Regions from separate parts of the Streptococcus koreensis genome, predicted to be linked through region 1. Evidence: predicted binding sites of a transcription regulator. Region 1 holds the regulator's gene; the other holds the start of a gene.
What was found. Region 1 encodes HrcA, which represses chaperone genes, less so after heat shock. Its sites were predicted from a motif close to TTAGCACTCNNNNNNNNNGAGTGCTAA; they were not measured.
Positions count from the first base shown of each region.

Region 2: groES (co-chaperone GroES) is a predicted target of HrcA. The motif match lies at 1,992-2,018, and genes of this name have one in related genera.

Region 1 is NZ_CP032620.1:942,522-951,210, reverse strand. Features, by position in the region: gene gdhA (NADP-specific glutamate dehydrogenase) at 1-331, shown strand, start outside; gene dnaJ (molecular chaperone DnaJ) at 577-1,719, opposite strand; gene D7D50_RS04900 (DJ-1/PfpI family protein) at 1,987-2,619, opposite strand; gene dnaK (molecular chaperone DnaK) at 2,731-4,554, opposite strand; gene grpE (nucleotide exchange factor GrpE) at 4,797-5,339, opposite strand; gene hrcA (heat-inducible transcriptional repressor HrcA) at 5,346-6,380, opposite strand; gene D7D50_RS04880 (M15 family metallopeptidase) at 6,547-7,320, opposite strand; gene D7D50_RS04875 (histidine phosphatase family protein) at 7,313-8,011, opposite strand; gene D7D50_RS04870 (histidine phosphatase family protein) at 8,053-8,689, opposite strand, start outside.
Region 2 is NZ_CP032620.1:358,462-367,150, forward strand. Features, by position in the region: gene groL (chaperonin GroEL) at 39-1,661, opposite strand; gene groES (co-chaperone GroES) at 1,685-1,969, opposite strand; gene D7D50_RS01900 (DUF202 domain-containing protein) at 2,097-2,390, opposite strand; gene D7D50_RS01905 (PTS system mannose/fructose/sorbose family transporter subunit IID) at 2,493-3,347, opposite strand; gene D7D50_RS01910 (PTS mannose/fructose/sorbose/N-acetylgalactosamine transporter subunit IIC) at 3,331-4,173, opposite strand; gene D7D50_RS01915 (PTS sugar transporter subunit IIB) at 4,238-4,732, opposite strand; gene D7D50_RS01920 (PTS sugar transporter subunit IIA) at 4,750-5,190, opposite strand; gene D7D50_RS01925 (ABC transporter substrate-binding protein) at 5,325-6,632, opposite strand; gene D7D50_RS01930 (response regulator transcription factor) at 6,629-7,315, opposite strand; gene D7D50_RS01935 (sensor histidine kinase) at 7,312-8,631, opposite strand; gene D7D50_RS01940 (substrate-binding domain-containing protein) at 8,631-8,689, opposite strand, start outside.

The DNA of each region.
Region 1 (8,689 bases):
TGTTAAAGTTGTTTCTGAAGGAGCTAATATGCCAAGCAACCTTGAAGCCATCAAAGTCTACAAAGAAAATGGCATCCTTTACGGACCTGCCAAAGCCGCCAATGCTGGTGGGGTTGCTGTATCTGCTCTTGAAATGAGCCAAAACAGCCTCCGTCTTTCATGGACACGAGAAGAAGTGGATGGTCGTTTGAAAGATATCATGACCAACATCTTCAACACTGCTAAAACAACTGCTGAAACCTACGGTCTTGGTAAAGATTATCTTGCTGGTGCCAATATCGCAGCCTTTGAAAATGTTGCAAATGCGATGATTGCCCAAGGTATTGTTTAATTTGATTCTTTTGCCACACCTCTGAAACCCCTAGTTTCGGAGGTGTTTTTCTTGATAAAAAAAGAGAGTGGGACAGAAATCAGTAATTCGTTAGAATTCGATTTCGTCGTCCCACCTCCGCACAGTTGAGTAGGGCTGTAAAAGCTGATGAAATCAGCGTAGTAGAGGCCACTCAACCACTGCGTCTTGCTCGACAATCCAAAGACAATTGAGAGGCTAGGACTTTTGTCCCAGCCTCCTTATTTTTATAAATCATCCAAGGCATCTTTCACCTTATCAAAGAAGCCTTTTTTCTTTGGACTTACCTTGATATCACCAGCTTCCGCAAATGCACGAAGGGCTTCTTTTTGCTTGTCATTTAGACCTGTTGGTGTCACCACATTAACAGTTACATATTGATCTCCCACAGATCCACCACGCAAGCTTGGTGCTCCTTTGCCACGGAGGCGGAATTTCTTACCAGTCTGGGTTCCTTCAGGGATGACTAAGTCGACATCGCCGTGAACCGTTGGTACATGAACCGTATCTCCAAGAGCAGCTTGAACAACGTTCAAGTTCAATTTATAGTAGATGGTTGATCCATCCCGTTCGAATTTGTCGCTTGGCTCAACATTGACGACTACATAAAGGTCTCCGTACGGCCCCCCATTAAAGCCAGCTTCTCCTTGTCCAGAGAGGCGGATTTGTTGACCTGTTTCGACCCCAGCAGGGATTTTCACGCTAACACTGTGGGCTTGTTTCTCATGCCCAGTCCCATGACAGGTAGTACAAGGATCCTTAACTTCCTTTCCTCGACCATGGCAGACATCACAGGTGACTTGGCGACGCATCATCCCAAGTGGGGTTTGCGTATCCACATTGATGACACCCGAACCATGACAGCGTCCACAAGTTACTGGACTTGTTCCTGGCTTAGCACCAGTTCCATCACATGTCCGACAGCTAGCTTCCCGATGGTACTTCACTTCCTTCTCAGTTCCAAAGATGGCTTCTTCAAACTTGAGATTTACGCGGTACTGAAGATCATCTCCCTGACGTGGAGCATTGGGATTGCGACTTCCACCTCCACCAAAGAAGCTTGAGAAAATGTCCTCAAAGCCACCAAAGCCAGCGCCATCAAAACCACCGAAACCACCAGCTCCGCCACCGAAACCGCCAAAACCACCGTTGGCTCCTGCAGCACCGTATTGGTCATAAGCCGCCCGCTTTTGTTCGTCACTTAAAGTCTCATAAGCTTCTTGAACTTCCTTGTACTTTTCCTCAGCGCCAGGCTCCTTGTTGATATCTGGGTGATATTTCTTAGATAATTTCCGATAGGCTTTCTTGATCTCATCTTGAGATGCATTTTTCGAAACGCCCAAACGGTCGTAAAATTCAGTATTGTTCATGCAAGATACTAAGAGCGAACAGAAAGCGACTGAAATTTAGGAAACCGACAAGAAATCCTGATTTCTTAGGAGGTTTATCTAATTTCCAAGCTTTCCGCTCGAGTTCAATTTCTCGAACACTCTTTATCCTTTCTATTGATATTGTGAATCAAACCACGATTTAGGTCGGGTTCAATTCTTTTCTTTTACATTGAGTAAGAAACTTCAGAGCTCAGCTACAATTTACCAAACACTCCTTGTTCCTTTCTATAATTTTCATGTAAATCTTTAGAGAGTGTTTTCTATACTCTGCTTCACTTGATCAAACTCTTCATCCGATAGAGTAAACATCAAATCCTCTTCAGCATACTCGTTCTGTTCTTTAAAATAGTTGTCCGTATTCTCTGCCAACCCTAGACTTAGAATCACTTTCCTTGCAAACTCTTGATGTGCAAAACCGATAGCCGTAATGATTTGTTTATCTTGGACAATAACTTTCGGTTGGAAATTCTCACGTGGAAGAAATTTAAAATAGTCAAAGAAGTTTTGCCAAATTCCACCTGTAAATTTCGTTTCGTTCAACAAGCCTGCTTTCGCCAATAAAAGGGGCGCTGAAGAAATGGCTGCAATTAGGATATCTTGCCCATCAAGACTTCTCAAAAACGAGATCAATTTCTCATCTTGTAGAGCAGGACCTATATTTACCATTCCTGGCAAAATCACACAAGAATAATCTTCTATACGGATTTGATCCAATGTTTTCGTCGGTTGACAGGGCAAACCATCCTCAGAGACAACTATTGAATTCTCAGAAGCTACATAATCAATCGTGATATCAAAAGACAGAGCTAAAGTACTCGTTAAAGTGGTTATCTCATAAAGAGAAAAATTAGGATAAATAATACAAAGTACTTTTTTCATACGCAACATCCTCTATTTTACCGAAAAACAGAGGCTGGGTTGCAACCTCTGGATTTCTTCTTATACTCGCCTGATTTTCAAGCTCGGGATAAAATAGTCCACTGGACTATTTTATTTCTCAGTAAACTCTCCGTCTACGACGTCATCGCCTGCATTTCCTGTTGCTTGTGCGCCTTCTGCTCCTGCTTGAGCTTGTTGGGCTGCTGCAGCTTGTTCGTAGAGTTTCACAGCAAGTCCTTGAGCTTTTTCGTTCAACGCTTCAAGTTTTGCTTTCATTTCGTCCAAGTTGTTGTCTTCTTGGGCTTTCTTAAGCTCATCAAGGGCAACTTGGGCAGCATCACGTTCTGCATCGAAGCCTTTACCTTCAGTTTCCTTGATTGTCTTTTCAGTCGCAAAGATTGCTTGGTCTACTTCGTTACGAAGATCTACTTCTTCTTTACGTTTCTTATCTGCTTCAGCGTTTGCTTCTGCATCTTTCATCATGCGGTCAATTTCTTCGTCTGTCAAACCTGAATTTGATTGGATAACAATGGTTTGTTCTTTTTGAGTTCCAAGATCTTTCGCCTTAACAGATACGATACCGTTCTTATCGATGTCAAATGTTACTTCGATTTGTGGGATACCACGAGGTGCAGCTGGGATGTCAGTCAATTGGAAACGTCCAAGAGTCTTGTTATCTGCTGCCATAGGGCGTTCACCTTGAAGAACGTGGATATCAACGGCTGGTTGGTTGTCTGCTGCAGTTGAGAAGACTTGTGATTTAGATGTTGGAATTGTTGTATTTCGCTCGATGAGTTTTGTGAAGACACCACCCATTGTTTCGATACCAAGTGACAATGGTGTTACGTCAAGAAGGACAACGTCTTTGACATCACCAGTGATCACACCACCTTGGATAGCCGCACCCATAGCAACCACTTCATCAGGGTTTACTGATTTGTTTGGTTCTTTACCAGTTTCAGCCTTAACAGCTTCAACAACGGCAGGGATACGAGTTGAACCACCGACAAGGATTACTTCGTCGATTTCTGACAAGCTCAAACCTGCATCTGAAAGGGCTTGGCGAACTGGAACTTTTGTACGTTCTACAAGGTCACGAGTCAAATCATCAAATTTCGCACGAGTCAAAGTCATTTCCAAGTGAAGAGGTCCAGCCTCACCAGCAGTGATGAATGGCAAGCTGATTTGAGTTGAAGTCACACCAGAAAGGTCTTTCTTAGCTTTTTCAGCTGCGTCTTTCAAACGTTGAAGAGCCATCTTGTCTGTTGACAAGTCAATGCCGTTTTCTTTCTTGAATTCTGCAACCATGTGGTCGATGATTTTTTGGTCAAAGTCGTCACCACCGAGTTTGTTGTCTCCTGCAGTTGCCAATACATCAAAGACACCATCACCGAGTTCAAGGATAGATACGTCGAAGGTACCACCACCAAGGTCGAATACCAAGATTTTTTCTTCTTTGTCAGTCTTATCCAAGCCGTAAGCAAGAGCTGCTGCAGTTGGTTCATTGACGATACGTTCTACTTCAAGACCAGCAATTTTACCAGCGTCTTTAGTTGCTTGACGTTGAGCATCGTTAAAGTAAGCTGGAACTGTGATAACAGCCTTGGTTACTTTTTCACCAAGGTATTCTTCAGCGTAGCCTTTCAAGTATTGAAGGATCATAGCTGAGATTTCTTGTGGAGTGTATTCTTTTCCGTTAGCAGAAACTTTTTCAGAAGTACCCATCTTAGATTTGATAGAGATAACTGTATCTGGGTTTGTGACTGCTTGACGTTTTGCAGCGTCACCAACGATGATTTCACCGTTTTTGAATGAAACTACAGATGGAGTTGTGCGGTTTCCTTCTGGGTTTGCGATAATTTTGCTTTCAGTTCCTTCAAGAACTGCAACTGCTGAGTTTGTTGTACCTAAGTCAATACCGATAATTTTAGACATGTGTTTTTCTCCTTAAATTTTATCTTCTTTTTTTCTTTTTGATACTCTTCTTAAGTGGCGACGCCGTCAGAGCTTGACTTCGTCAATCTCTTTGACTAAACTTTGAGCCTAAAGACTCAAAGTTTGCGAAAATAGCGCCACGGCGAAGAGTATCGCCTTTGGTTCGCTTCGCTCACTATTGGTAAAGCTGAACCATTATTTATCTTTCTTTCATAGTTTATTGTCATTTCGGACAAGATAGCCTAGTTGTAGACAACCACCATGGCTGGGCGTAGGATCCGGTCATGGAGTTTGTAGCCTTTTTGGAAGACTTGTGCGATGGTATCAGCCGGATGCTCATCATCCGCTGGAACTGTTTGAATGGCCATGTGGTAGTTATGGTCAAATTCTCCGTCCGCTGCGATTTCTTCGATTCCTTCTTCTTTCAGAGCATGAATCAAGCTTTCTTGCACCATTTCCAAGCCTTTCTTCACATCATCTGTCAACCCTTCTACAGCAAGGGCACGTTCAAGGTTATCAAGTGATGGCAAGATTGCTTTTGCCAAATCTTGGCTACGATAGCGTTGCAAGAGCTGGCGTTCTTCATTGGCACGACGTTGAATATTTTGCATTTCTGCGTGGGCACGAAGGTATTTGTTTTCAAATTCTTCGGCACGCGCTTGTGCTTCTTCTAATTCAGAAGGTTGGTTGGTTTCCTCTACAACTTCTTCAGTTGTCTCGACAACTTCCTCTTCTTTCACGTCTTCTTTTTTGATTTCTTCTGTCAAGGCATACACCCCTTTCATTTGGTCTTAATTTACTTCATAATGGTTGCTGTTGAGGTAACGGTAGTAGTCCGTTAACTTCATGACCAGCACTCGGCCGATAACATTGACGAGGCTAATCACACGCCTGTAATCCATCTCTACGGGACCAATCACATGCATGAGGGCCATCCCACGATAAGGAACCAGGAATTTGTGACTAATCACGGTCACATTTTTCAAGGCCTTCTCTTGGGATTCAGCAACCAGGATCTGGGTCATTTGGTCCTCCGCCATCCCCCCTCGCAACTCAAGAGCTACGTGTTGAGGGTTATCTAAGAACTGATAAGTCTGAAGATCGGCGTAGGTTAAGGATGAAACCTTTCCTTCTACAAAGACCAGTTCTTGAAACAATTGCGAGAAGACGTAATCAAACAGATCCAATACATTGTCTGTCGTCTTAAAATAGCGCTGTACAATCTGTGGAATCTCCGTCCGCAAGCGGTAGTGGATATCCAAAACTGTATTTCCAATGAAACGTTCTTGAACCAACTGATGGAAGATTTCCAAGTCACTGGTTAAGAAATTCTTTGGAATCGCAAACTGGACGGTAACAGGCTTTGATTCATCCAAGGTCAGAACCGCTAAGGCATCGTGGTTGGATAATGGAACAATCTCAAAACCAGTCAAGCGCTGTCGTGTCGGTTCAACATCCTGAATGACTGCGGTGTAGCCCGTCATCTGGGCCAGCAACTTAGCCGTAGCATCCAAAATATCATCTAACTTAAAGGCCTCAAAATCAAAGGCTTTCACCACCTGGTAGACATCTTGTTCATCAATCAGCTCTAGGTCAAGTGAGTTCTGAACAAAATATTGAAAACCAGCTCGGCTAGGCATTCGGCCACTCGAAGTATGGGCTTTTTCTAATAAGCCTTTCTTTTCGAGGGCAGCCATGTCGTTTCGGATAGTGGCACTACTAGATTGAATGACATCTTGCAGTGCTTTTGAACCGACTGGTTCGTGGGTCTTGGTAAAGATATCAACGACAAGATTTAGAATCTCATTTTGACGTTCTGTAACCATGACCTCACCTCTCTTTCGTATTTAGCACTCTAAACACTCAAGTGCTAAACCATGATTCTATTATACACCCTCTCAAGAGAAAGTCAAGAGAAAAATCCAAAAAATTAGCACTCTTTTTCAAAGAGTGCTAAAAATCATTCTTAAGACCGATACTTGTCTAAAAAGCCTATAAACCTGCTTCTTTCAATTTTTGAATATATTCTTCTAAAACCAGCTGATGCTTGACCATATACTGGGCATTTTCTACACCAACGTAGCGAAAATGCCAGTTTTCATAGTCCACACCTGTAATCGCATTTTTCCCTTCTGGATAGCGGAGAACAAAACCATACTGGGGAGCCAAAGCAATAATCTGCTGGGCTACCTCTTCAGACTGTCCATTTGGAGCACTCATATCAATCGCAAGACCCGTCTGGTGCTCACTAGCACCTGGAACCTGTACTTGAGCTTGTGCTTGACCTTCTGCCTCCTCATGAGAAAGACCCGTAGCTTCTAACTGCGCTACCCGCTCATTATAGAGTTCTGTTTGCTCCTCCACACTTCGATAACCCGAAATCAAGGATTCTTCAGGCGCGACAGCTCTCGCCGCTGCTAGAAACTGTTTCGTTTGTTCTGCAATCCGACTATCCACCTTGATTTCTTCAACATCAACTAACTGAGGGTTCAGCTCGGCTAACTTGTTGTCCCGATTGACCAGGACTAGGTTCCAATCCTTGCTAGAAGCTTGGGGAAGGTCTGTTTTAGGTTTTTCTTCCTTTTTTTCAACTTTTTTTGGAGTGGTTGTTTCTACTTTTTTATCTTCAACAGAGCTCATATGAAGCCATTGAGGTTTCAAATAGAAAATACCCACTCCTGCTCCGATCAGACAGAGACCTAAACAACAGAGCACGATCCAGCTAACTTTCTTTTCTCTTTTCTTGGCAAGTTTGTATTTAGTCATGATCTTCCTCTAACAATTTTGCTCCAACCTGTCGGTATGACATATCTCCAACTGCTTCTAGTTTAAGTTGGCCATCCTCATACTCAATAACAGTCACACTACCATTGTCCAAGACCAATTCTTTAAAAGCTTTTGGATCAATCAGGTAAATCAAGGTGCTGATGGTCATCCCATGACTGACCACGATAGCATTGCCACCACCTTGAGACTCAACATCCTTGGCAATTGCCGTAAAACCTTCCAAAATTCGATCGCGAAGAGTTTCCCAAGACTCTGCCCAGCCTGCTGTATCCACTTCGACAATTCCTTCAGCCAACTCCATCAAGCTCAAATGATGGAAATCATCGACCCGAAAGACACGTGGCAGAACCCCCATAAAGAGTTCTCCATCGTAGGCGCCATCAAAGCTTCCAAAACACCATTCGCGAATACGCTTATCATAGCGATAAGGAATTTTACCTGTTAACCCTAATTCTTCTAGCACAATCCCCATGGTTTGAATGGTTCGACCAGAGTCACTGGACACAGCTTGTTGGAACTGGATTCCTGCTTGACGCAGACCAATCCCTAATTCATGAATCCCTCGTTCGCCAGCTTCCGTCAAGGGACTATCGGACCACCCTTGGGCGCGACCGATCGTATTAAACATGGTTTTTCCGTGACGGGCAATATACAATTTTGTCTTTGCCATTTCTATCCTCCTGCAATTGTTTTCTTCTTATATAAGATATCTTATTTTTTCACATCAATTTCTTCTGAATGGGCCTCTAACCAGTTAGCACCTAGCTTGCGATAAGATTCATCTCCGATGGTCTGGATCGAGAAGTGTCCATTTTCATATTCTACCAGGGTAACACTGCCATTTTCAACCCTTGGATCTAGCACAATCTCTGGATTTAAAATGCACACAAAGGAACCGATCGTCATGCTATGACTGACAACAAGAACATTTCCACCACCCTTAGCTTCAACTTCTTTCGCAATCTCTTCAAAACCATCTACAATCCGTTTTTTCAACACATCCCATGGTTCAGCCCAACCGGCTGTATCCACTTGGTAGATCCCATTCGCTAACTCTTCTAGTGTTAACTTCTTGTAGTCTTCTATATTCAGAACACGGGGAACGACTCCACGGAACAGCTCTCCTCCATAGGCACCATCAAAACTTCCAAAACACCATTCCCGGATCTTTTTGTTGAAAGTATAAGGAATCTGATCTGTGAGTCCAAGCTCGTCTAAAACAATCCCCATAGTTTGAATGGCGCGACCTGAATCACTGGAAACAGCACGGACAAAGTCCAAACCAGATTCTCTCAACCCAACCCCCAATTCACGGATACCTTCTTCTCCTTGAGTAGTTAAAGGCGTA
Region 2 (8,689 bases), 580 kb from region 1:
AATGATTTGGTGCCTTAGCACCAATCATTGGTAACGTGTTACATCATCCCACCCATCATGCTTGGATCCATAGCCGGTGCTGCTGGAGCTGGTTCTGGTTTGTTGGCTACCACTGCTTCGGTCGTCAAGATAAGACTTGCTACGGAAGCCGCATTTTGAAGGGCTGAACGGCTCACCTTCACTGGGTCGATAATTCCTGCTTCAATCATGTTGACCCATTCACCTGTTGCAGCATTGAATCCAGTTCCGACTTCTGCATGTTTCAAGCGATCAATGACAATTGATCCTTCATAGCCTGCATTGTGGGCAATTTGGCGTACAGGTTCTTCCAAGGCGCGAAGCACGATGTTGCGTCCTGTCGCTTCATCCCCTTCCAATTCAAGGGTTTCAACTGCAGAAATAACGTTGGCAAGGGCCGTACCACCACCGGCAACAATTCCTTCTTCAACCGCTGCGCGGGTCGCATTGAGGGCATCTTCGATACGGAGTTTCATTTCCTTCAATTCTGTTTCGGTTGCAGCTCCGACCTTGATCACTGCAACACCACCAGACAATTTAGCCAAGCGTTCTTGCAATTTTTCACGGTCAAATTCTGAAGTGGTTGTTTCAATTTGTGATTTAATCACGGCGACACGGTTGGCAATAGCTTCAGGATTTCCTGCACCTTCTACAATGACTGTACTATCTTTGTCCACTGTCACTTTACTTGCTTGACCGAGGGCCTCGATGGTCGCATCTTTCAACTCAAGACCGAGATCTTCTGTGATAACAGTACCACCTGTCAAGATCGCGATGTCTTCTAGCATAGCTTTGCGACGGTCTCCAAATCCAGGAGCCTTAACAGCTACGACATTGAAGGTTCCACGAATCTTGTTCAAGACAAGCGTTGGGAGGGCTTCTCCATCTACATCATCCGCAATGATCAAGAGCGGACGGTTGCTTTGAAGGATACTTTCAAGCAATGGCAGGATTTCCTGGATGTTTGACACCTTCTTGTCGGTGATCAGGATATAAGGATTTTCAAGGTCTGCCACCATTTTTTCATTATCAGTGACCATGTATTGAGAGAGGTAACCACGGTCAAACTGCATTCCTTCAACGACTTCTAGCTCTGTTTCCATACCACGAGATTCTTCAATCGTGATTACCCCGTCGTTACCCACTTTTTCCATGGCTTCTGAGATGTATTCACCGACTTTTTCAGAGCGAGAAGAGACAGCTGCAACCTGAGCGATGGCTTCTTTATTAGCAACTGGAATGGCATTGTTTTTCAAGGCTTCAACAGCAGTCGCAACTGCTGCTTCAATCCCACGACGGATACCGATTGGATTCGCACCCGCTGTAACGTTCTTGATCCCTTCACGGACGATGGCTTGGGTCAAGACAGTCGCAGTGGTTGTTCCGTCTCCAGCGATATCATTGGTCTTCGAAGCAACTTCTGATACCAATTTGGCACCCATATTTTCGAAATGGTCTTCTAATTCGATTTCTTTAGCGATGGTCACCCCATCATTGGTGATCAATGGTGACCCAAATGATTTTTCAAGCACCACATTGCGCCCTTTAGGTCCCAAGGTCACCTTAACGGTATCTGCTAGGATATCCACCCCACGGACCATGGCTGCACGAGCATCTGATGAAAATTTAATTTCTTTTGACATACATCTTTCTCCTTTCTGATTCTTTAAGCTTCAACAATGGCAAGAATACTTGCAGTCCCAACAATCGTGTACTTCTCATCGCCGTCTTTCACTTCAACGCCTGCATGATTTTCCACCAAGACCGTATCACCGACTTTGACACTTGGTGCTACCAACTCGCCACTGAGGGTCCGAACTCCCTCACCTACAGCGATAACTTCTGCTGTTTTGGTTTCAGCTTGACTTGCTCCTGCGATGACAAAGCCACCGACTGTTTGTTCTTTTTCTTCTACTTTCAAGACCACGCGGTCTCCTAATGGTTTTAACATGTCATTCCTCCGTTCTTGTATTTTAGCACTCTTCAATAACGAGTGCTAACTCATGTTTCTATTGTATCACTTGGTCAAAAATAGTCAAGAAAAAAACACCTCAATCTCTTCGAAGTGTTTTCGATTTCTAGCCAACCAATTTTAGTTTTTGTTGGTAAGCTTGGATGACTTTTTGTAAGTTGGCTCGACCATGATACATCCCATACCCCACTAGCAACATCCCTGCTATTCCAATCAGGGCGATCAAGCTACCTAAGATCAAAAATAAGAGGGAAGTCTTGTGAAAGAAATAAATCAGCAGTCCACCAATACTGGCCATGAGAAAGAGCACACTAAACCAGCGACCCAAGTTTTCCAACATATGGCGTTGGTAGCGAATTTCCGTCTCATACCCTTTTATTAATTCTTGTCTGGTGTGCATAGATGCCTCCTTCAATAAAAATTGAGAATGAAGTATTCGTAAAGGAGGTCACGTACTTCATTCTCAATGCTCCGGTTGCAATAAACTGTTTCCAGTTTTCTCTTAGTATTTGAGACCTGGATCAAAGATTCCAAGAGCTACCCCAGCTAAGGCGATGATGACTAAGAGAAGCATGACCTTGTTTGGTGAGACTTTCTTCTTCGCCATGAGCCACCAGCAAAGCGTGATAAAGGCAGCAGTCAAGAGACCTGGATAGACGCCATCAATCTTTTCTTGGATTTTAAGGAAGGCTTCTCCGTCAGCATTTTTGAATTCGAGGGCTGTTGTAACAGAGACCCAAGTCGCTGCTACGGCACCGATGACCATACCACCGACCACACTAATCGCTTTACGAAGGGCTTGTCCTTTTGGTCCTACAAGGAATTCAACAGCCTTGTCCCCTAAGTGATACCCTTTGAAGAAGGCGAAACGCATGCCTAAGTAGACCAAGAGGTTCCAAACGACGATATAGAAGAGAGCTCCTGCAATGTTTCCGCCTTTAGAAAGACCAAGGGCAATCCCGAGAAGTACAGGGATTAAGGTCCCAACAACCAAGGAGTCCCCAATCCCAGCGATTGGGCCCATCAAACCAGCACGCATCCCGTTGATGGTTTCGCCATCTACTGCTTCTCCATTGGCACGCGCTTCTTCCAAACCAGCTGTAATCCCTACAACCAGTGATCCTAGTTGGGGTTCGGTATTAAAGAAGGCTGTATAGGTTTGCATAGCTTCTTTTTGTTCTTCTTTAGAATCATACATTTCTTCCACGATTGGAAGCATAGAAGTCAAATACCCAAAGGTTTGCATGTGTTCTTGAGAGAAACAGGTCAAGTGACCATAATACCAATGATGGAATGCTTTGGTTAGCGTTTTCTTTGAAATTTTCTTTTTATCAGCCATCTTAGATATCCTCCTCATCATCGTCAAAGTCATTTACTCCAGCAGAGACGACTTTCATTGTTTTAATCACTTCAAGTTCATAGTAGATCACCGCAAAGATTAATGAAACTACCGCACTCGCTACCAAGTTCAAGCCAAGAGATTTTGCCAAAGTAAATCCAACAAAGAATGGAATGAAGTCTCTCACTTCTGTAACGATTTGCTTCAAGAGGATGGCAATACCGACACATGGAAGAAGGGCACCGACCGTAAAGAGGGCTTTCATCCAGTAACCATCCATCGGAAGGTATTGTTTCATCAAATCTACCATGTTTTCACCGAATTTGGTGATAATCATTGTTGGAAGGAAAGAGAAGAGGAAATGAGAGATCCAAGGGTAAACCCAGTCAACTGCGTAGAGTTTTTTGAAGTTTCCTTCTTCAACGGCTTTCCAACCGATGTGTTGCCAAAGCAAATTCATTGTCGCAGTACCGTAGAAAAGAACGGTACCGATAGTCCCAACGGCTGCACCGATTGGGGCTGCTGCTGCTGCAATTGCTGCCTCACCAGTAATATTGTTAGCATGAACAAATAAGATAGAAAGAGGAATTCCAATATAAGAAATAGCCCGCACATCGGCAGATACAGTTCCACCAGGAGTAACCAAGGCGATGTATACGACCTGAAGGGCAACCCCGACCATGATACCGGTTGTCACATCTCCAAGGATCAACCCTGAAATCAAACCTCCGACCAGGGGACGACCAAGTGTATAGTTCCCGATACTGGAACCACCCATACCAGGCATTGAAGACAAGCTGGCGAAAATACCAAGCAAGATTGCTTGAATCCATGAAATTGTCATAACAAACGCTCCTTTTGTTTGTAAATATAGTTTAGTGACGAAGAGCTAGAATGTGCTCCCCTTTCTAGAATCCGAATTTTGATTTAAAATCATCCCAGTAACCAATCGACACATCTGGTAACAACTGGAATTTTACCTTGTAACCAGCAGCCTGAATAGCTTCAATAGCTTCTGCTTCTTCCTGGGTGATGGATTGGTTGTTCCCCAATTTCACAGCACCCGGACGGTCATTTGCAGGACCGACAATGATTTCTTTGACATCCCCTGGAACAAATCCTTGGTCGACCAAAATTTCTTTCATATCGATGGGGTTCTTGGTAATCAAGAAATAGCGAGTTTCTGATTCCGTTACTTTTGCAGATTTTTCCTTGAAAGCTTCCTTGGTCCAAACAAAGGTTTTCTTATCTGAAGCCCCTTTATAGGCTTGGATCAAGACCTTATTGGAAGCTGCTGCGTCGTTGACGGCGATTAAGCCATCACAAGGCTTTTCTTTAGCCCATCGAGTTACTGTTTGACCGTGGATCATACGGTCATCAATGCGTACAAATGATACTACCATTTTCTAACCTCCCTAAATTAAATATCATCGTCTTCTTCATCATCACCCTCTACTGAAGCAAGGGCAAATTCTTGTAAGGCAGTGGAAGCTTCGGATAAAATCACTTGGACTAAGTCTGCCCCCTCCATCATGTCCTTCATCACAACTGCTGTCAGCGCCATGGTCAAGTTCATTCCACCTAAGATCAAGGCTCTAGACAGCTTTCCTTGCTCCTCTAGCACCGTTGCAGCTGTTGTCAAAGGACTTCCACCTACAATGTCCGCTAGAACTAAGACAGAGTCCTCATCTGCCAAAGGTGCTAGAGCCTGACGAAAATCATGAGCAAAATCATCTACCGATTTGCCTTCTTTCAGTCCGACCGCAATCACCTGATCTATCTTATCCCCAGCAAACATTGCCAGTGAACTTTTCAGACCTTCTGCCAGTCCACCATGACTGACTAATACCAGATACTTCATCCTTTCGCCTCCTTTATGATGACCTTATTGTATTGCTTTTGAAAGCGTTTTACTATTGTCATTTGTCACAAAGAAAAGTTGACATCTGTCAATAAAAAAATGACATCTGTCACTTGACAGATGCCTAGTTCTTCTTAACGAAACTTCTCACGAAGCATTTCCTCAATAATCTTTTGAATTTGAGGCAATTGATTATCAATATCTTTTGCTTTAAGGGCATTATGAATGAGATAGTCCAATCGATCCCAGATATCAGTTGGCAGGTTCCCAGGAGTGCTTAGGACAGCTTTTTTCATAATTCGGTCCAGGGTCCGATTCGTCAGGGAGTCGGACCCAAAGTCATCCGCTTTAAGGAGGTCACGACTTTCCGAACTATTGACCACCGAAGGGAGGACAGAGGTTCCCTGCGACTGCCGAAAGAGTTCCTGCTGGACCTGCTGGTCCTGGGTCAAAAATTCCATGAATTCCTTGGCCTCCTTGCTAGCACTAGCCCGAGAAGACAGAGCAAATAAGGACGTATCCACTAAGGTTGATGGAGTAGAACCAGAAGCCCCGGGCATAGGGATACAGGTCCAAGTGAAATTCGAATACTTGGCAACATGATAAGGATAAGGTTTATAAGTTCGATACTGGGCCAAGGTCATTGGATAGAAAGCGACCTTGCCTTCATCAAAATTTTTTGAAGTGACATTGAAGTTCCCATGAAGAGCTTCGAGTTTTTCAACAAAATAGAGCGAACGCTTCATTTCTTTACTCGTCAGACTAATGTTATCCTGGCGGAACAGCTGTCCCCCGTAGGCTGCCAAGGCCTCTCGCCAAGTATAATCTGTACTTCCAAACTGATCTAGCTCCCCATCTCCATCCGTATCCTTCGTCACTTTTTGACAAATAGCATAAAATTCCTCCAAGGTCCACCCCTCTTTCGGAATAGCAATCCCTTCCTTTTCCAATAAATCCTTATTGACACACATCAAAACAGGATTGCTCTCAAATGGGAGGGCATATTGACGATTCTTGTACTTGCCGGCTTCTAGAGCAACTGGATAAAAATGAGAAGGATCGACCTGTTTTTCCATCAAGGGGGTCAAATCTTCCACCGCCCCACGCGCCGCTAACACTGGCAACTCTGTACTGGATACCATATATAGATCTGGCTCCTGTCCATGGAGGATCTGATTGGCTAACCAGTTCGCATACTTATTCTTCGGAATCCCGCTTTCATAGACAATCTTTACCCCTGGATGCGTTTTTTCAAAACGAGCAATCGCTTGGTCCAAGACTTTTTCTTCTGTTTGGGTGGGTACATCCCAGCTAGATCCTGCGTAGACCCCCAAACGGACAATCCTTGGCTGACGCTGCCACCAAATCCCTCCAGCAAGCAGAAGAAGCAAGAAGATCCCTAGAAAAAATCTGGTACCTCGTATCTTACGTTTTTTCTTCATCGGCCATCACTTTCTGTTCCAAAATCCTTAGTGGTCACACCTTTTTGAACAGACCAAATAGCTAGCTGGGTCCGATCCCGCAGGTTCAACTTAGACAAAATGGTTGACAGGTAATTCCGAATCGTTCCCTCAGACAGGAACAGTTTGGCTGCGATTTCCTTATTAGACTCCCCAAAACCAACCTGCTGGATGATCCGCCATTCAGTCAGGGATAAGTCGCTCACATATTCTTCAGAAACGGAGATTGTGTAATTGCTCTGAGCCATCTGAGAAAAAATCTGAAAAACCTTACTAGCAATATTAGGGTTTATCATGGCTCCCCCATGATAAACAATTTGAATGGCTTGGTAGAGCTCCTCTGTTGAAGCCCCTTTAAGCAAATACCCTGAAGCTCCATATTTCAAAGCACGAAAGATGAAATCATCATCGTCAAAGGTGGTCAGAATGATGATTTTAACCTCAGGGAAGCGTTCCTTGACTTCTTTTGTCGCCATCACGCCATCCATCTTGGGCATACGAATATCCATCAATACGACATCTGGTCGATCTTGAGGGATTCGCTCTAGCACCTCGTGACCGTCCGCCACTGCAGAAGTCACCTGAATATCTTGATGGGCAGACAAAATAATTTGGAGCGACTCGCGAATCAGTGCTTGGTCATCCGCAATCATTACTTTGATCATAAGATCTTTCCTCCTTTTTCTTTAGGCAATTCAATTCGTGTATAAAATCCATTTCGATTGGCAAATTCTATCCTTCCTCCCAAGATAGAGACCCGCTCTCGCATTTGTTTCAAGCCATAGCCGACCTGTAGTTGGTCAAAGCCGACCCCATTATCTTGGAGAATCATGACATAGGCATCTTCCACCAAAAATGAAATCTGCATGTAGGTCGCATGACCGTGGCGGACAGAATTGGTCATGGACTCCTGAATCACTCGAAAGACGGTGTCCTCCACCATGACATCCAGATCTACATCATCCCAGTCATAGGTTAGCTCGACTTGTAAGTTGGAAATAGCTTGGTATTCGTGAACCAATTTCAAAACCGCATCCCTCAAGGTATGGTCCTCCAAGGCACCTGGCCGAAGCTTGTTCAAAGAGCCCCGGACGTCCTTGATTCCATCTCGTACCACCGTAGAGACCGATTGAAGCTGGGTCTTGGCACGACCAGGGTCAATATCAATCAAAACCCCAACTGCATCAATCCCTGCAGAAATACCCGTCAAGGCATGGCCCAGAGTATCATGAATTTCCCGTGCTATTCGCTTGCGCTCCCGATCCTCCGCAATCTTTTCCGAAAGGGCCATGTAGCTATTTAATTCCGTATTAACCTGCGAAACCATTTCTAACTCTTTTTCAATCCGATGGTGCTCTGCCACTACCGATAAAATGTAAAAGAGAAGAGAAATAATAAAGACAACCATATTTAAAGAAGCTAGCGCATTTTTAGCGAATAGGATGAGCATCCGAATCGATGAAGGATAGAAGGCAATATAGGCATCTAGCGAAGGCAATTGCACAACTAGAGAAAGAATGTCATAATTGGTCACAAGGAGGACTATAAAACTCAGAAGGATAAAGGCAAACCAGTAGCGCCTATCTTTGGAACTACTAAACTCTTTGGAACCGTAAAAGATATCAGCAAATACCAAGAGGATGATCCCATTGTAGGAGAAGCTGAGGGCCATCATGACACCTAGCATCAGCAGTATTTCTAGAATATTCCATTTGTCAAAAACTGACCACTCCTGTGTCCCTTGACGCATCCGATAAAAGGTAATGAGAAGAATCCCTCCAAAGAGAAGAATGGAGATCCAAAAATTCTGAGCTGGTGAACTCGGTATTGCTCTTAATTGCTCCAATAATTGATACCCTTGCCCCTTGGCAATGATGTAATTGGTCGCATGTAGGTAGAGCGAACTGCTAAATAAAATGGCGATGAAATTAATGATTTTTAAGAAAATCAAACTATAACGAATGCCGCGGAGCTTGGTCATTACTGCCACCCGTTGACATCGTATCGGTCAACATTATCCTTATCAATCATCTCTACTG